Regions from separate parts of the Methylobacterium sp. Gmos1 genome, predicted to be linked through region 4. Evidence: predicted binding sites of a transcription regulator. Region 4 holds the regulator's gene; each other region holds the start of a gene.
The links. The regulator LexA, encoded in region 4, represses DNA repair genes until DNA is damaged. The targets are predictions, from matches to a motif close to TGTTCNNNNTGTGTTCNG.
Positions count from the first base shown of each region.

Region 1: a site for LexA is predicted at 1,369-1,386, ahead of ACS5PV_RS31160 (LexA family protein). Genes of this name have one in related genera too.
Region 2: a site for LexA is predicted at 1,037-1,054, ahead of ACS5PV_RS22870 (trna delta -isopentenylpyrophosphate transferase). Genes of this name have one in related genera too.
Region 3: a site for LexA is predicted at 1,244-1,261, ahead of ACS5PV_RS10515 (type IA DNA topoisomerase). Genes of this name have one in related genera too.

Region 1 is NZ_JBSNCC010000033.1:30,431-33,725, reverse strand. Features, by position in the region: gene ACS5PV_RS31170 (hypothetical protein) at 1-135, shown strand, start outside; gene ACS5PV_RS31165 (hypothetical protein) at 1,038-1,292, opposite strand; gene ACS5PV_RS31160 (LexA family protein) at 1,406-1,870, shown strand; gene ACS5PV_RS31155 (Y-family DNA polymerase) at 1,867-3,195, shown strand; gene ACS5PV_RS31150 (GCG_CRPN prefix-to-repeats domain-containing protein) at 3,282-3,295, shown strand, end outside.
Region 2 is NZ_JBSNCC010000014.1:22,817-26,111, reverse strand. Features, by position in the region: gene ACS5PV_RS22880 (glyoxalase superfamily protein) at 1-10, opposite strand, end outside; gene ACS5PV_RS22875 (hypothetical protein) at 288-968, opposite strand; gene ACS5PV_RS22870 (trna delta -isopentenylpyrophosphate transferase) at 1,305-2,075, shown strand; gene ACS5PV_RS22865 (dienelactone hydrolase family protein) at 2,264-3,154, shown strand; gene ACS5PV_RS22860 (response regulator) at 3,266-3,295, shown strand, end outside.
Region 3 is NZ_JBSNCC010000004.1:298,211-301,505, reverse strand. Features, by position in the region: gene ACS5PV_RS10515 (type IA DNA topoisomerase) at 1-1,210, opposite strand, end outside; gene ACS5PV_RS10510 (ArsR/SmtB family transcription factor) at 1,430-2,419, shown strand; gene metF (methylenetetrahydrofolate reductase [NAD(P)H]) at 2,457-3,295, shown strand, end outside.
Region 4 is NZ_JBSNCC010000024.1:42,031-45,325, forward strand. Features, by position in the region: gene ACS5PV_RS28675 (NCS2 family permease) at 1-939, shown strand, start outside; gene lexA (transcriptional repressor LexA) at 1,387-2,124, opposite strand; gene uvrB (excinuclease ABC subunit UvrB) at 2,412-3,295, opposite strand, start outside.

The DNA of each region.
Region 1 (3,295 bases), on a different contig from region 4:
CCGCGCGACGAGCACCGCCAGCGCTGGGTGGAGGCCGATCGTGAAATGGACGGGATCCGCGCCCGGGTCGGCCGCATTGAGGATCGGATCGACAAACGCCTCGATCGGCTGGAGGCGGGGCGGTTCAAGCCCTGATAGCCCTCCCCCATCATTATCCGCTACCGCGCCCTGGGCTTCGGCTCAGGGCGCTTTTTTGCGTCTGGGCCCCACCCATCCAGCCACGGCACGTCCCGGCCGACGACGATGGGTAGGCCTTGGATTGTGCTATCGACCGCCAGCCTTGAGCACGCGCAAGCGCTCGGCTCCTACGTCGGCCGGGCAACGGGCTGGCGAAAGGCGACGTTCGATGGCCTCGAACTGACGGCTTTGGGCCGCCAGCAATTGGCGAAGGGCCACGATGCTGGACTGCAAGGCTCGGGCATCCGCGAGCGGATCCACGGGCGGGGCGTGCTGGGTCTGGTGAGTCGGCATGGCCCCATCAGGCCAGGTTCGTGCTTAACCAGAGGTAAAAATTAGGAAGTCTGACCTATCCCCTACTGCGCCCCAGGCTCCGGCCCGGGGCGCATTGTCGTTCCGTGGCCCACCCTTCAGCCCGCCGGCGGCCGCCGAGCGGGGCGTCTTCGTATGTGTGCGCATCCACCATCTGCGGAATTGACACTCGATTTACACCCTGCTCCAATCCTGAAGCGATCGTTGCCATTAAATGACATAGCGGTTGCTAAACAAGAAGTTGATTGGGAGGAGAGTTCTATGCCCGAAAAGCAGCCCGCTTATCGCATGAGCGTGCGCCCGTCTCCGCAAGATCGCACGCGGTTTCTATGGACGATTTATGGTATACAGTCCATGTTCTGGGAGGAGTCGTCTACCGCATTCCCTTCAGTTGAGCAGGCCCTCAGCGCTGGGAGCGAGCGCCTGGCCGAACTGACACGCTGACGCCATCTGGCGCTGGTATGCGCCGAGCATGAGCTATGACTTGAGATGCTGGCTGCCGTGGCCTTACCTTTCCGGCCACGGCACGTCCTGGCTGATAGCGAGGGTCACCCGCCGCTGACCTGCTCGGCAAAGTCCTCCGGCACCTCGCCGAACTGGCCGAGGATCGCGACGCTCTCGAGTTCGCCCGTCTCGTCATCGGCCACGATGCACAGCGCCGCCGCGCCCGGCATCCGGCTGGAGATCGCCTCGGCGCGCTTCAGCGCCCCGTTCTCCGTCGGCGCCACATCTCGCGCGCCCGGCCGCAACCGCTTCCGGTGGATCTCGAACGTCTGCACCATGAACGTCGTGCGCATACCCATGACGATCTCCTGAACCTGTCGTCCCCGCTCCACACAGCCCTCAAGCTCGGCCTTGACCGGGAACCTGAAGGCTGTTTGTTCTCTTTCCGTTCTAACACGGCGGAGGGCGGCGGGTGAGTCTTTTTCGGGTCGGCGATCAGGTGGCGGACAGCGGCGGGCTCGTGCGGATCCCGTTCATGCTCCCGACACTCTGCGCCGGCTTCCCGAGCCCTGCTGAGGACTTCATCGAGGGAGCGCTCGAGCTGCCGAGGTGGTTGGTCCCCAACCCGCCGGCGACGTTCATCTGGCGCGTCCGCGGCTGGTGCATGAAGGGAGCTGGCATCCACGACGAAGACCTCGCCGTGGTCGACCGCTCGCTCTCGCCCGCCTCCGGCGCGGTGGTGGTCGCGGTGGTCAACGGCGAGATGAGCCTGAAGCGCCTGGTCGCCCAGGGCAACCGGCTGGCGCTCACGTTCGACAACCCGGAGATGGACGAAGCATTCGCCCTGGAGGACCTGGAGGAAGGACTGCTCTGGGGTGTGCTGCTGTTCTCGGTGCGCTGGCACCACGTGAAGGCGCGCGCGAGCCTCGTGCGATGAACCGCGCCATCGCGCTCATCGACGGCAACAGCTTCTATTGCTCCTGCGAGCGCGTGTTCGATCCGAAGCTCACCGGCGTCCCGGTGGTCGTGCTCTCCAACAACGACGGCTGCGCCATCGCCCGCACCGCAGAAGCCAAGGCGCTCGGCATCCGCATGGGCGAGCCTTACTTCAAGATCCGCAACCTGTGCCGCCAGAAGAACGTGCGCGTCTTCTCCTCGAACTATGCCCTCTACGGCGACATGAGCGCGAGGGCGAACACCGTTTACCGGCAGTTCGCGCCGGACGTGGAGATCTACTCCATCGACGAGTCGTTCCTCGACCTGTCCGACGTGCGCGAGCGCGACCGGGTGGCGCTGGCGCGGGACCTGCGCTCGACCGTTCGCCAGTGGACTGGCCTGCCGACCTGCGTCGGGATCGGGCCGACGAAGACCCTCGCAAAATTGGCCAACCACATCGCCAAGACCATCCCCGAGCTCGGAGGCGTGTGCGACCTTTCCGACGAGGCGGAGCGCGCAGCCTGGATGGTTGGGATCTCGGTCGGTGAGGTCTGGGGCATCGGACGCGCCTCGCTGGCGCGCCTGGAGGCCATGGGCGTCGACACGGTGGCGGACCTGCGCGACCTCGATCCCCGGCCGGCGCGGCAGTCGCTGACGGTGGTGGGCGAGCGCATCATCCACGAGCTGCGCGGCCGCGCCTGCCTGCCGCTTGAGATCGTGCCGGCCCGGCGCAAGGGCTGCGCGGTCACCCGCAGCTTCTCCAGCCGCATCACCGAGCGGGCGGTGCTCGAGCAGGCGGTGGCGGCGCACGCGACGCGCCTCGGCGAGAAGCTGCGGCGCGACGGGCTCGCCGTATCGGCCGTGACGGTTTTCTACCACACGAGCGAGCACGACCGCGGCGACCCGATGCGCTCGGTCTCGAAGGTGGTGCACCTGCCGGAGGCGACGAACGACACCCGCCACCTAATCGACGCGGCGATTCGCGGCGTGGCGATGACCTGGCGCGAGCAGGGGCCGACGCCGTGGCGCTACAGCAAGGCAGGCCTTGTCACGACCGACCTCGTGCCACTCGACGAGGCGCCCCGGCCGCTGTTCGACGCTCTCGACCGAGAGAGGTCAGGCAAGCTGATGGCGGCAATGGATACCTGCAACTCGCGCTTTGGACGGGGAGCTGTGGTGCCGGCGCGGGCGGGGCTTGTCGAGAAGCGCACCTGGTCTACGAAGTTTGAGATGCGGTCCCCAAGGTTCACAACCAGACTTAATGAAGTGCCGATGGTTAGTGCGATCGTTCGGCAGAATTACAATCAGACACAAATTCAACCATAGACCTTTCTCGTCTACGCGCGCTACCAATGTCGACCCGTTAAGCCTTACGGTGGGAAGAGGGGTCGGTTATGAAGAAGCTCGCTATCATGATCGTCGGAGG
Region 2 (3,295 bases), on a different contig from region 4:
AGGTGCGCATGATCCAGTCCCTGGTCGCGGGCGAACCAGCGGGATCAGTGCTTGCCTTGCTGACCGGTTCGCCCGACGGACGGGGAGATCGGATGCGCGTCGCGAAGGATGCATTCACCGAACCCCGGGGGGCGCAGGCGGCGGGCTGCATCAGCCCTGGCCGCGATGAAATCGCGAGTCGGGCCGCAACGTCAAGTTGGCCGTCTTGGTGCACCTCACAAAACTCCCGCTGCGCTGGCGCCCCCACATCGAGCGACGCCGGTGACCGGGAGTTTTGTGAGAGACACTTAGAAGCCGAATGGATCCGGATACGGCAGCGCCCGCCGCCGCACCGGCGTCTCGGGCAGGATCGGGCGGCTGATGTCCACCGCGACCAGCCCCTCGACGGCGAGCGCCAGCACCGCAGCGACGCCGTCCTGGGCGTTGATCGCCATCGCGGCGCATTCGACCAGGCGGCCGGTGCCGCACTCGTCGAGGTGGTGCAGGATCCGCACCCGGTCGCCAGCCGAGACGTAGGTGCGGCGGCAGGCCATGATCAGGCGCACCGTCGAGATCCGCGGCTCGGCCCGCAGGGTCGCGGCGCTCTCGATCACGAAGCGGCGGCCGTCCTCGGCCACCACCGGCTCGCCCGCCACGTAGGCCGTGCGGAAGGGGTGCCGCCCGAGATCGGCCTCCGCCACCACGTCGACGAGGAGGCCCGGCTCGTCGGTGCGCACCTGCTCGAAATCCGCGGCGTGCTCCACCACCGCGTCGCCGAGCGTCAGGCGGACGGCGCTCGGCGCGGCCCGCAGGCGCTCCACCGCCGGATCGAGTGCCGCGATGGCGAGGAAATCCGCGACGAGCGCCGGGCGCGGCACCGCGGGCGCGAGCGCGGTGCCGCGGCGGGGCGTGGTGCTCCGCACGGCGCTGCGGCGCTGACCCGGGCGTTCGAGCAGGGTCGAGGCATCGAGGAGGGCGGGGGTGCTCATGCGGGGCTCCGGGGCCGGGATCGGCGCCGATCCGCCGTCCAGGCAAAGTTCTAGGCATACGGCTCTTCAGGAACATTTAGCGAACAAGCCTGACACAGGCAACGCCGCATCAATCGTCGCCGTGACGGCGTGGCCGTATCGAACGCCGGTTCGTCTGATCCCGTCGTCGATGCCCGGCGAGGGCGCGACAAAACATCGTCACCCGGTGGCATTTCTTCTGGCTTCGGCATCGCGAAAACGCTCGCGCATCGCCATATGCCGTGTTAGGGAACAAACGTGGAACCGGCCGATTCCCCGCCCGTCCGGAGCCGCTGTCAGCAGGTGAGATCGATCGAGATGAGCGCAACCACGGACAAGCAGATCGCGGACATCCTCGCCACCTACGGCGAGCCCCTGGCCGGCAACGTCTGGCGCGTGCAGGGCACCGCAGTGATCTACCACAAGGCCCTGGAGCGGATCGCCGTGCAGGCCCGCATCCGTTTCGATGCCCCGGTGATCGTGCGCGCCGAGCGGGACGAGGCTGTGATCCTGGTGACCGGCCACATGCCGGGCCCGAACGGCGACCGCACCGAGTGGTCGATCGGCGAGGCCCTGATCGGCGTGAACTACCGCGTCTCGGGCAAGCAGGCGGCCTACGTCTTCGCCATGGCGGAGAAGCGGGCCAAGGACCGGGTCATCCTCAAGCTCGCCGGACTGCACGGCCTGCTCTATTCCGAGGACGAGGCCGACGAGTTCAAGGCGAGCCGGCCGGACCTCGTCGCGGCGAACCAGTTGCGCCGGCTCGAACCGGTGCGGGAGGCACAGGAATCCGATGAGCGCGACCGGGAGACCGGGGCCGCCAACGACGCCGACTCGGCCAGGGCGGCAGAGGATGCCCCGCGCATGGATGCCGCCTCGTCGGAGGCCGACCTGACCGCCCGCATCGACGAGGCCCAGTCGATCAACGCGGTGACCGACCTGATGCTCGCGCCCGAGACGCAAGCCGCGCTCGCCGCGATGCCGCCGGGCGTGCGCGACGAGGTGCGCGAGCACGCCAAGGCCCGGCTCGTCGCGCTCGGCTGGCCGGCCCGCAGCAACGCCAAGTCGCGCAAGGCCGCGGTGGCGTGACCGCGCGCAACGACCGATCCGGGACAGGGCCGTCCGCTCGCGCGGGCGGCCCTTTTCCTTTGGGCGGGTCGATCGCGCCTGACCGGATCGTGACCGTGGACGATGGGCCTTGGCGCTTGCCCTGGCGGCCTGCGCACGCAAGATCGCGCGCCGGCGCGAACGGACGCCGTGAGACGGGAGGACACCGGATGGCTTCGAGCGACGACGCGCGGACCGACGATCTCGAGCAGCTCGACGGCCTGGTGATCCCGCCTTTCTCCCGGCGCGGCTTCGTGATGACGAGCCTGATGACCGGGCTGACCCTCGCCACCACCCGGGTCGAGGCGCAGGCCATCCACACCGACGAGGCCGGCATCGTCGCCGGCGAGGTCCGGATCCCGGTCGGCGACGGGCCGATGCCGGCCTACCGGGCGATGCCGCAAGGCCCCGGGCCGTTCCCGATCGTCCTCGTCGTCGAGGAGATCTTCGGCGTCCACGACTACATCAAGGACATCTGCCGGCGGCTCGCCAAGGCCGGCTACACCGCGGTCGCGCCCGAGCTGTTCGCCCGTCAGGGCGACGTCTCGAAGATGACCGACGTGCAGGAGATCGTCCGCGAGGTGGTCTCGAAGACCCCGGACGCCCAGGTGATGGGCGACCTCGACGCCACCGCCGCCTGGGCCGCCGCCGAGGCCAAGGGCGATGCGGGCAAGCTCGGCATCACCGGCTGGTGCCGCGGCGGACGCACGGTGTGGCTCTACGCCGCCCACAGCGCCAACCTGAAGGCCGGCGTCGCCTGGTACGGCAATTTCGGCGGCACCCGCACCGGCATTCAGCCGAAGACCGCCGCCGACGTGATCCCGGACATCCGCGCGCCGATCCTCGGCCTCTACGGCGCCGCCGATACCGGCATCCCGGTCGCCGACGTCGAGAAGGCGCGCGACGCCGCGAAGTCCGCCGGCAAGACTGTCGACATCGTGATCTTCCCGGACGCGCCGCACGGCTTCCACGCCGATTACCGCCCGAGCTACCGCAAGGGCCCGGCGGAGGAGGGCTGGGGGCGGATGCTGGCGTGGTTCCGCGACCACGGCGTCGCCTGAGTCACGGCTTGGTGTTGCGGCGAGCCTTGCAATGCCGCAACACCTCGGGAAGGATGCGCGCAGGGTCCCGGGAGCTATGCAACCAGTGGGCCGCAAGCTCGTTCCCTGCACATGACCGAGTCCAGCGCCGCCGCGAAGACC
Region 3 (3,295 bases), on a different contig from region 4:
CCACGAGCAGCCACAGCTTCTGCGCGTCGGGCGCGACGTCGCCGGGCCCCGGCACCTTGCGCAACGGCACGATGGCGTGGTGCTCGCCCGGATCCTTGACGTAGTGGCCCTTCGGCCCGCGGCGGATCTGCGGCGTCGCCGGGACGTGGGCGGCGATGGTCGTGTCGGCGGTCGCGATCGCCGCGAGCACCGCGCCGGCGTCCTTGGCTTGCGACTCCGGCAGGTGGATCGATTCGGTGCGGGGATAGGTGAGATAGCCCTTGTCGTAGAGCGCCTGCGCGTGGCGCGCCGTCGCTTGCGGGTCCCAGCCGAAGCGCTTGGCGCAGGCACGCGCCAGGGTGTCCTTCGAGAACAGCTTGGGCGGTGCCCGCCGCACGTCCTTCTGCACCACCGCGAGCGGGCCGGCCCAGCCCTCGGCCGCGTCGCGGATCGTCTCGGCGTCCTTGAGTTCGAAGATCTTCTCCTTCGGCGCGTGCCACAGCGTCAGGCCGGCCCCGCTCTCAGTCGTCACCGGCATGGCGATCTTGTAGAAGTCGCGCGGCACGAAGGTGCGGATGCGCTCCTCGAGATCGGCGAGGATCGCCAGCGTCGGCGTCTGCACCCCGCCGAAGCGCCAGGGCTCGCGGAAGGCCGGCGGGCGCAGGCGCAAGGACACCGCCCGCGTGCCGTTGAGGCCGAGATGCCAGTCCTCGTACTGTCGGCACAGGGCCTCGAGATAGGCGGCGTAGTCGCGCTCGCCGGAATCGTCCTCGTGCGCCAGCAGCCCGAAGGCGCGGCGGATCGAGATCTCGTCGAGCGCCCCGAGGCGCAGGCGGTCGACCCGGCCGCGCCAGCCGAGATGCTCCAGCACCTCCCAGGCGATCATCGAGCCCTCGCGGCCCGGATCGGTGGCGATGATCACCCGCTCGACCCCGTCCAGCGCCTGGCGGATCGCCGCGAGCTTCGGCGCGTGCGACTGGCCCGAGCGCCCGTGGCCGGGGGCGACCGGCAGGCGCTCCATCGCGATCGGCAGCGCCTCGAAGCGCCAGGGCTTCCAGTCCGGCCGGATCTCCCCGGGCTCGGCGACCTCCAGGAGATGCCCCTCGGCGGCGACGCAGACCGTGCTGGGCGAGCGGAAGAACCGCTGCACCTGGCGCATCGCCGAGGGCTTCTCGAAGAAGAACAACGTCTTGCCGGAAGAGGATCTGCCGGCGGAGGTGGCCTGCGCCATGGCAGCGGGACGCTCCTGGACGGGCGGATGAGCCCGAACGAAGCGGGAACATACCGGAGTGCCACCGGTGCGGTCAACGGTCGACGCCCGCGGTTTCGGCTCGGCGAAACCGCCCGGGCGCATTTCCCGCGCTCGACGCCTGAACACCGCTTGCGCCCTCGGCATTCCTCACATAAAGATATCTTTATGTTTGAAGTCGGAGGCGAGGAGCCCCCAGCGATGACCGCCACCGTCCCCTTCGCCGACGCCCTGGGCGTGCTGCGCGCCGCGGCGGAGGAGACGCGCCTGCGCATCCTGGTGCTGCTCGGTGAGGGCGAGTTGTCGGTCTCCGACCTCACCGACATCCTCGGCCAGTCGCAGCCCCGGATCTCGCGCCACCTCAAGCTGCTGGTCGAGGCCGGGCTGGTGGTGCGCCACCGCGAGGGCGCCTGGGCGTTCTTCCGCCTGCGCGAGGGCGTGTCCGGGCTGGTGGCCCCGCTCGTCGCGGCGCTCGACACCGCCGCACCGCCGCTCTCCGAGGACCGGGCCCGGCTCCAGGCGGTGCGGGCCCAGCGCGCCGAAGCCGCGCAAAACTTCTTCGCGCGGCTGGCGCCGCAATGGGACCGGGTGCGCTCGCTCCACGTGCCGGAGGCCACCGTCGAGGCGGCGGTGCTCGACGTGCTCGGGGGAGGTCCGATCGGCAGCCTCGTCGATCTCGGCACCGGCACCGGGCGGATGCTCGGGCTGCTCGCACCCCGCGCCGCCCGGGCGACGGGGCTGGATGCCAACCACGCCATGCTGTCGGTCGCCCGCGCCAACCTGGAGCGCCAGGGCCTGACCCGGATCGACCTGCGCCAGGGCGACATCCACGCGCCGCCCTTCGGCCGGGCGAGCTTCGACCTCGTGCTGATCCACCAGGTGCTGCACTACCTCGACGATCCGGCCCGGGCGCTACGCGAGGCTGCCCGCCTCGTCGCGCCCGGCGGCCGCCTCCTCGTGGTCGATTTCGCGCCCCACAGCCTGGAATTCCTCCGCGCGGACGAGGCGCATCGCCGCCTCGGATTCGCGCCCGAGCAGGTCGCGGGCTGGCTCTCCGAGGCCGGTCTCACCGACGTGCGGCTGCGCCACCTCGCGCCCTCCGGGGCTGCGGAGCACCAGCTCACCGTCACGCTGTGGCTCGCCCATCACCCGGAGGCGGCCGCCGGCCTGCCCGACCGCGCCGTCGCCTGACGATCCGATCTTTTCGCCCTTTCGCCCGAGGCCGCCGATGTACCCCACCGCCTTCCGCCCGAGCCGCGAGAGCCGCCGCCCGATCCGGGTGTCGTTCGAGTTCTTTCCGCCGAAGACGCCCGAGATGGAGGCGACCCTGTGGTCGTCGATCGAGCGCCTGGCTCCCCTCGGCCCCAGCTTCGTCTCGGTGACCTACGGCGCCGGCGGCTCGACCCGCGAGCGCACCCACAACACCGTGTCGCGCCTGGTGCGCGAGACCGACCTGAAGCCCGCCGCCCACCTCACCTGCGTGGCGGCGACGAAGTCCGAGGTCGACGACGTGGTGCGGGCCTACCACGAGGCCGGCGTGCGCCACATCGTGGCCCTGCGCGGCGATCCGGCGGAGGGGGTCGGCAGCGCCTACACCGCGCATCCCGGCGGCTACGAGCGCTCCTGCGATCTCGTCGCGGGCATCAAGCGCATCGGCGACTTCGAGGTCTCGGTCTCGGCCTATCCCGAGCGCCACCCCGAGGCCGGCTCCCTCGACCAGGACCTCGACGCGCTCAGGGCCAAGGTCGATTGCGGCGCCGACCGCGCCATCACCCAGTTCTTCTTCGACAACGACCTGTTCTTCCGCTACCTCGACCGGGTGCAGTCGCGCGGCATCGACATCCCGATCATCCCCGGCATCCTGCCGGTGCAGAACTTCAAGCAGGCCGCCAACTTCGCCCGCCGCACCGGCGCCTCGGTGCCGGACTGGCTCGCCGCCCGCTTCGAGGGGCTGGAGGACGACGTCGCCACCCGCAAGCTGGTGGCCGCGGCGGTCGCCGCCGAGCAGGTGCTCGACCTCGTTGACCGCGGCGTCACCGACTTCCACTTCTACACCATGAACCGCGC
Region 4 (3,295 bases):
CGGATCATCGTCGAGGGCATCCCGCGATCGATGCGCATCGCCATCACGGTCGGCATCGGGCTGTTTCTGGCGATCATCGCGCTGAAGAGCGCCGGCGTGGTGGCGGCGAGCCCGGCGACCTTCGTCACGCTCGGCGACCTGCACAAGCCGAGCACGGTGCTGGCGGTGCTGGGCTTCCTGATCGTCGCGGTGCTCTCGGTGCGCAAGGTGCGCGGCGCGCTGCTCGCCGGCATCCTGACGGTCACGGCGTTGAGCTTCGTCGTCGCCGACAACACCTTCCAGGGCGTCGCCTCGCTGCCGCCGTCGATCGCCCCGACCCTGTTTGCCCTCGACATCACCGGCGCGCTGTCGGGCGGCCTGCTCAACGTGATCCTGGTGTTCTTCCTCGTCGAACTGTTCGACGCCACCGGCACGCTGATGGGCGTCGCGAACCGCGCCGGGCTCCTCACCGAGGGCAAGATGGAGCGCCTCGACAAGGCCCTGATGGCGGATTCGTCGTCGATCTTCGTCGGCTCGCTGCTGGGCACGTCGAGCACCACGGCGTACCTGGAGAGCGCGTCCGGCGTCGAGGAGGGCGGCCGTACCGGGCTCACCGCCGCGACGGTGGCGGTCCTGTTCCTCGCCTGCCTGTTCTTCGCCCCGCTCGCCGGCTCGGTCCCGGCCTACGCCACGGCGCCGGCCCTATTCTACGTCGCCTGCCTGATGCTGCACGAGCTGGTCGATCTAGACTGGGACGACCTGACCGAGGTGCTGCCGGCCTGCGTCACGGCGCTTTTGATGCCGTTCACCTACTCGATCGCCAACGGCGTCGCCTTCGGCTTCATCACCTACGCGGTGATCAAGCTGCTCACCGGACGCTTCCGCGACGTGAAGCCGGTGGTGTGGGTGATCGCCGGCGTGTTCCTGTTCAAGTTCGTGGCGACGGGCAGCGCGCACTAACGGGCACCGCCGCCCCCTGAACCCTCCCCCTCTGCGGGGGAGGGTGGCCCCCGAAGGGGGTCGGGAGAGGGGACGCCGCTTCCGGATATGGTGGAGCCGTCGTGAAGGGCGCCCACTGGAACAGCGTCGCGCTACCCCTCTCCCGCCCGGCATCCGCCGGGCACTCTCCCCCGCAGAGGGCAGGGTTGTCCGGGAAAAGAAGTGGCGCGTCTCCCCTCTCCCGTATGGGAGAGGGGCCGGGAGTGAGGGTGGCTCGGCTCCCGTGTAAAGCTGAAAGTGTCGAGCTGCACAGCTCAACTGTTCAGGATTATTGCGGAAGCCGAGCCACCCTCACCCCTATCCCTCTCCCACACGGGAGAGGGGATCCCGCGCTTGATTTTAAAGAAGTTTTCCCCGGACAGCCCTGCGCAGAGGGGGGAGAGTTCGGGCGCCATTCCCGGGAAGGTCTCAGTACTTCCGCACCAGGCTCACCAGCCTTCCCTGGATCCGCACCCGGTCCGGCCCGAGCACCCGGGTCTCGTAGGCCGGGTTGGCGGCCTCCAGCGCGATCGAGGAGCCGCGGCGGCGCAGGCGCTTGAGGGTCGCCTCCTCGTCGTCGATCAGCGCCACGATGATGTCGCCGGTATTGGCGGTCTCCTGGCGGCGGATCACCACGAGGTCGCCGTCGAGGATGCCGGCCTCGATCATCGAGTCGCCGCGCACTTCGAGCGCGTAGTGCTCGCCGCTGGCCAGGAAGTCCGGCGACATCGCCACCGTGCGGCTCTGGCTCTGGATCGCCGAGATCGGCGTACCGGCGGCGATCCGGCCCATCACCGGCACGCTGACCGAGTGGCCGTTCTCGTCCGAGGCCGTCGCCATCGCCGGGATGCCGGCGGGCCGCTTCGGCTCGTGGGCGCGCCCGCCCTCGACCACGCTGGGGTTGAACCGCACCACCTCGGCGCTCGGCGCGGCCTGCGCCGGCCCCGTCACCGTGTCGGGCAGGCGGATCACCTCGATCGCCCGGGCCCGGTTCGGCAGGCGGCGCAGGAAGCCGCGCTCCTCGAGCGCCGTGATCAGGCGGTGGATGCCCGACTTCGACTTGAGATCGAGGGCGTCCTTCATCTCGTCGAAGGACGGGGGTACGCCCGTCTCGCGCATTCTCTGCTGAATGAAGCGGAGCAGGTCCAACTGCTTACGCGTGAGCATGTGACACTCTCATCCCCGCGCTGGCGCGCTCCGGAAACAAATCGCGAACATGGTAAGCGTTCCGCAAGTGTTCCGCAAGCGGGTCCGCACCTGCGGCGCGAGAACACAGCAGAACGAGGACATCGCGGCCAGTTCGGGCGCGGCCGGGCATGCAAAGCGGGCGGTGCGACCGGCCGGACGACGATGCGCCAGCGGCGGACGGGCGCCGGCTCCCGAGCGAGGAGGAGTTCGGCGGTCGCGCAGGACGGCCGGCGGACGTGGGAGCGATCGACCTCGATCGAGGAGGATCACCCCCGCCCCTTGCGCCCCTTGTATTTCGGCCGCTGGCCCGGAAAGCCTTGCGTCGAGCGGCCGGTCGGGCGCTCGGCGTAGGTGAAGGGCACCTCGCGGTCGGTGCCCGGGCCCATGTCGTCGAGGTCGGGCTCGCGGATGCGGGTGCCCTCGTCGGAGGTGCCCTTGCCGCCCGGCCCGTAGCCCAGGGGCTCCGCGCCGCGCCGCTTGCGCTTGGCGCCGAAGCGGCCGGCCTCGCGCTCGACCTCGGCCTGCTCGGCCATCGGGTCGTCGGCGATGGCGAGCTCGGTCGCCTGGAGCCGCTTGAGTTCGTCGCGAAGCCGCGCCGCCTCCTCGAAGTCGAGATCGGCGGCGGCCGTCCGCATCCGCTTCTCGAGGTCGGCCATCACCGCCTTGAGGTTGTGGCCGACCGTGACGGCGGACTTGGCCAAGCCCGTATCGACCTGGACGTGGTCGCGCTCGTAGACGCTCTCCAGGATGTCCGAGATGTTGCGCTTCACGCTCTGCGGCGTGATGCCGTGCTCCTCGTTGTAGGCGAGCTGCTTCTTGCGCCGGCGCTCGGTCTCGGCCATCGCCCGCTCCATCGAGCCGGTGATGTGGTCGGCGTAGAGGATGCAGCGGGCCTCGGCGTTGCGGGCGGCCCGGCCGATGGTCTGGATCAGCGAGGTCTCGGAGCGCAGGAATCCTTCCTTGTCGGCGTCGAGGATGCCGACGAGGGCGCATTCCGGGATGTCGAGGCCCTCGCGCAGGAGGTTGATGCCGATGAGCACGTCGAAGGCGCCGAGGCGCAGGTCGCGGATGATCTCGATGCGCTCCAGGGTGTCGATGTCGGAGTGCATGTAGCGCACCCGCACGCCGTTCTCGTGCAGGTACTCGGTCA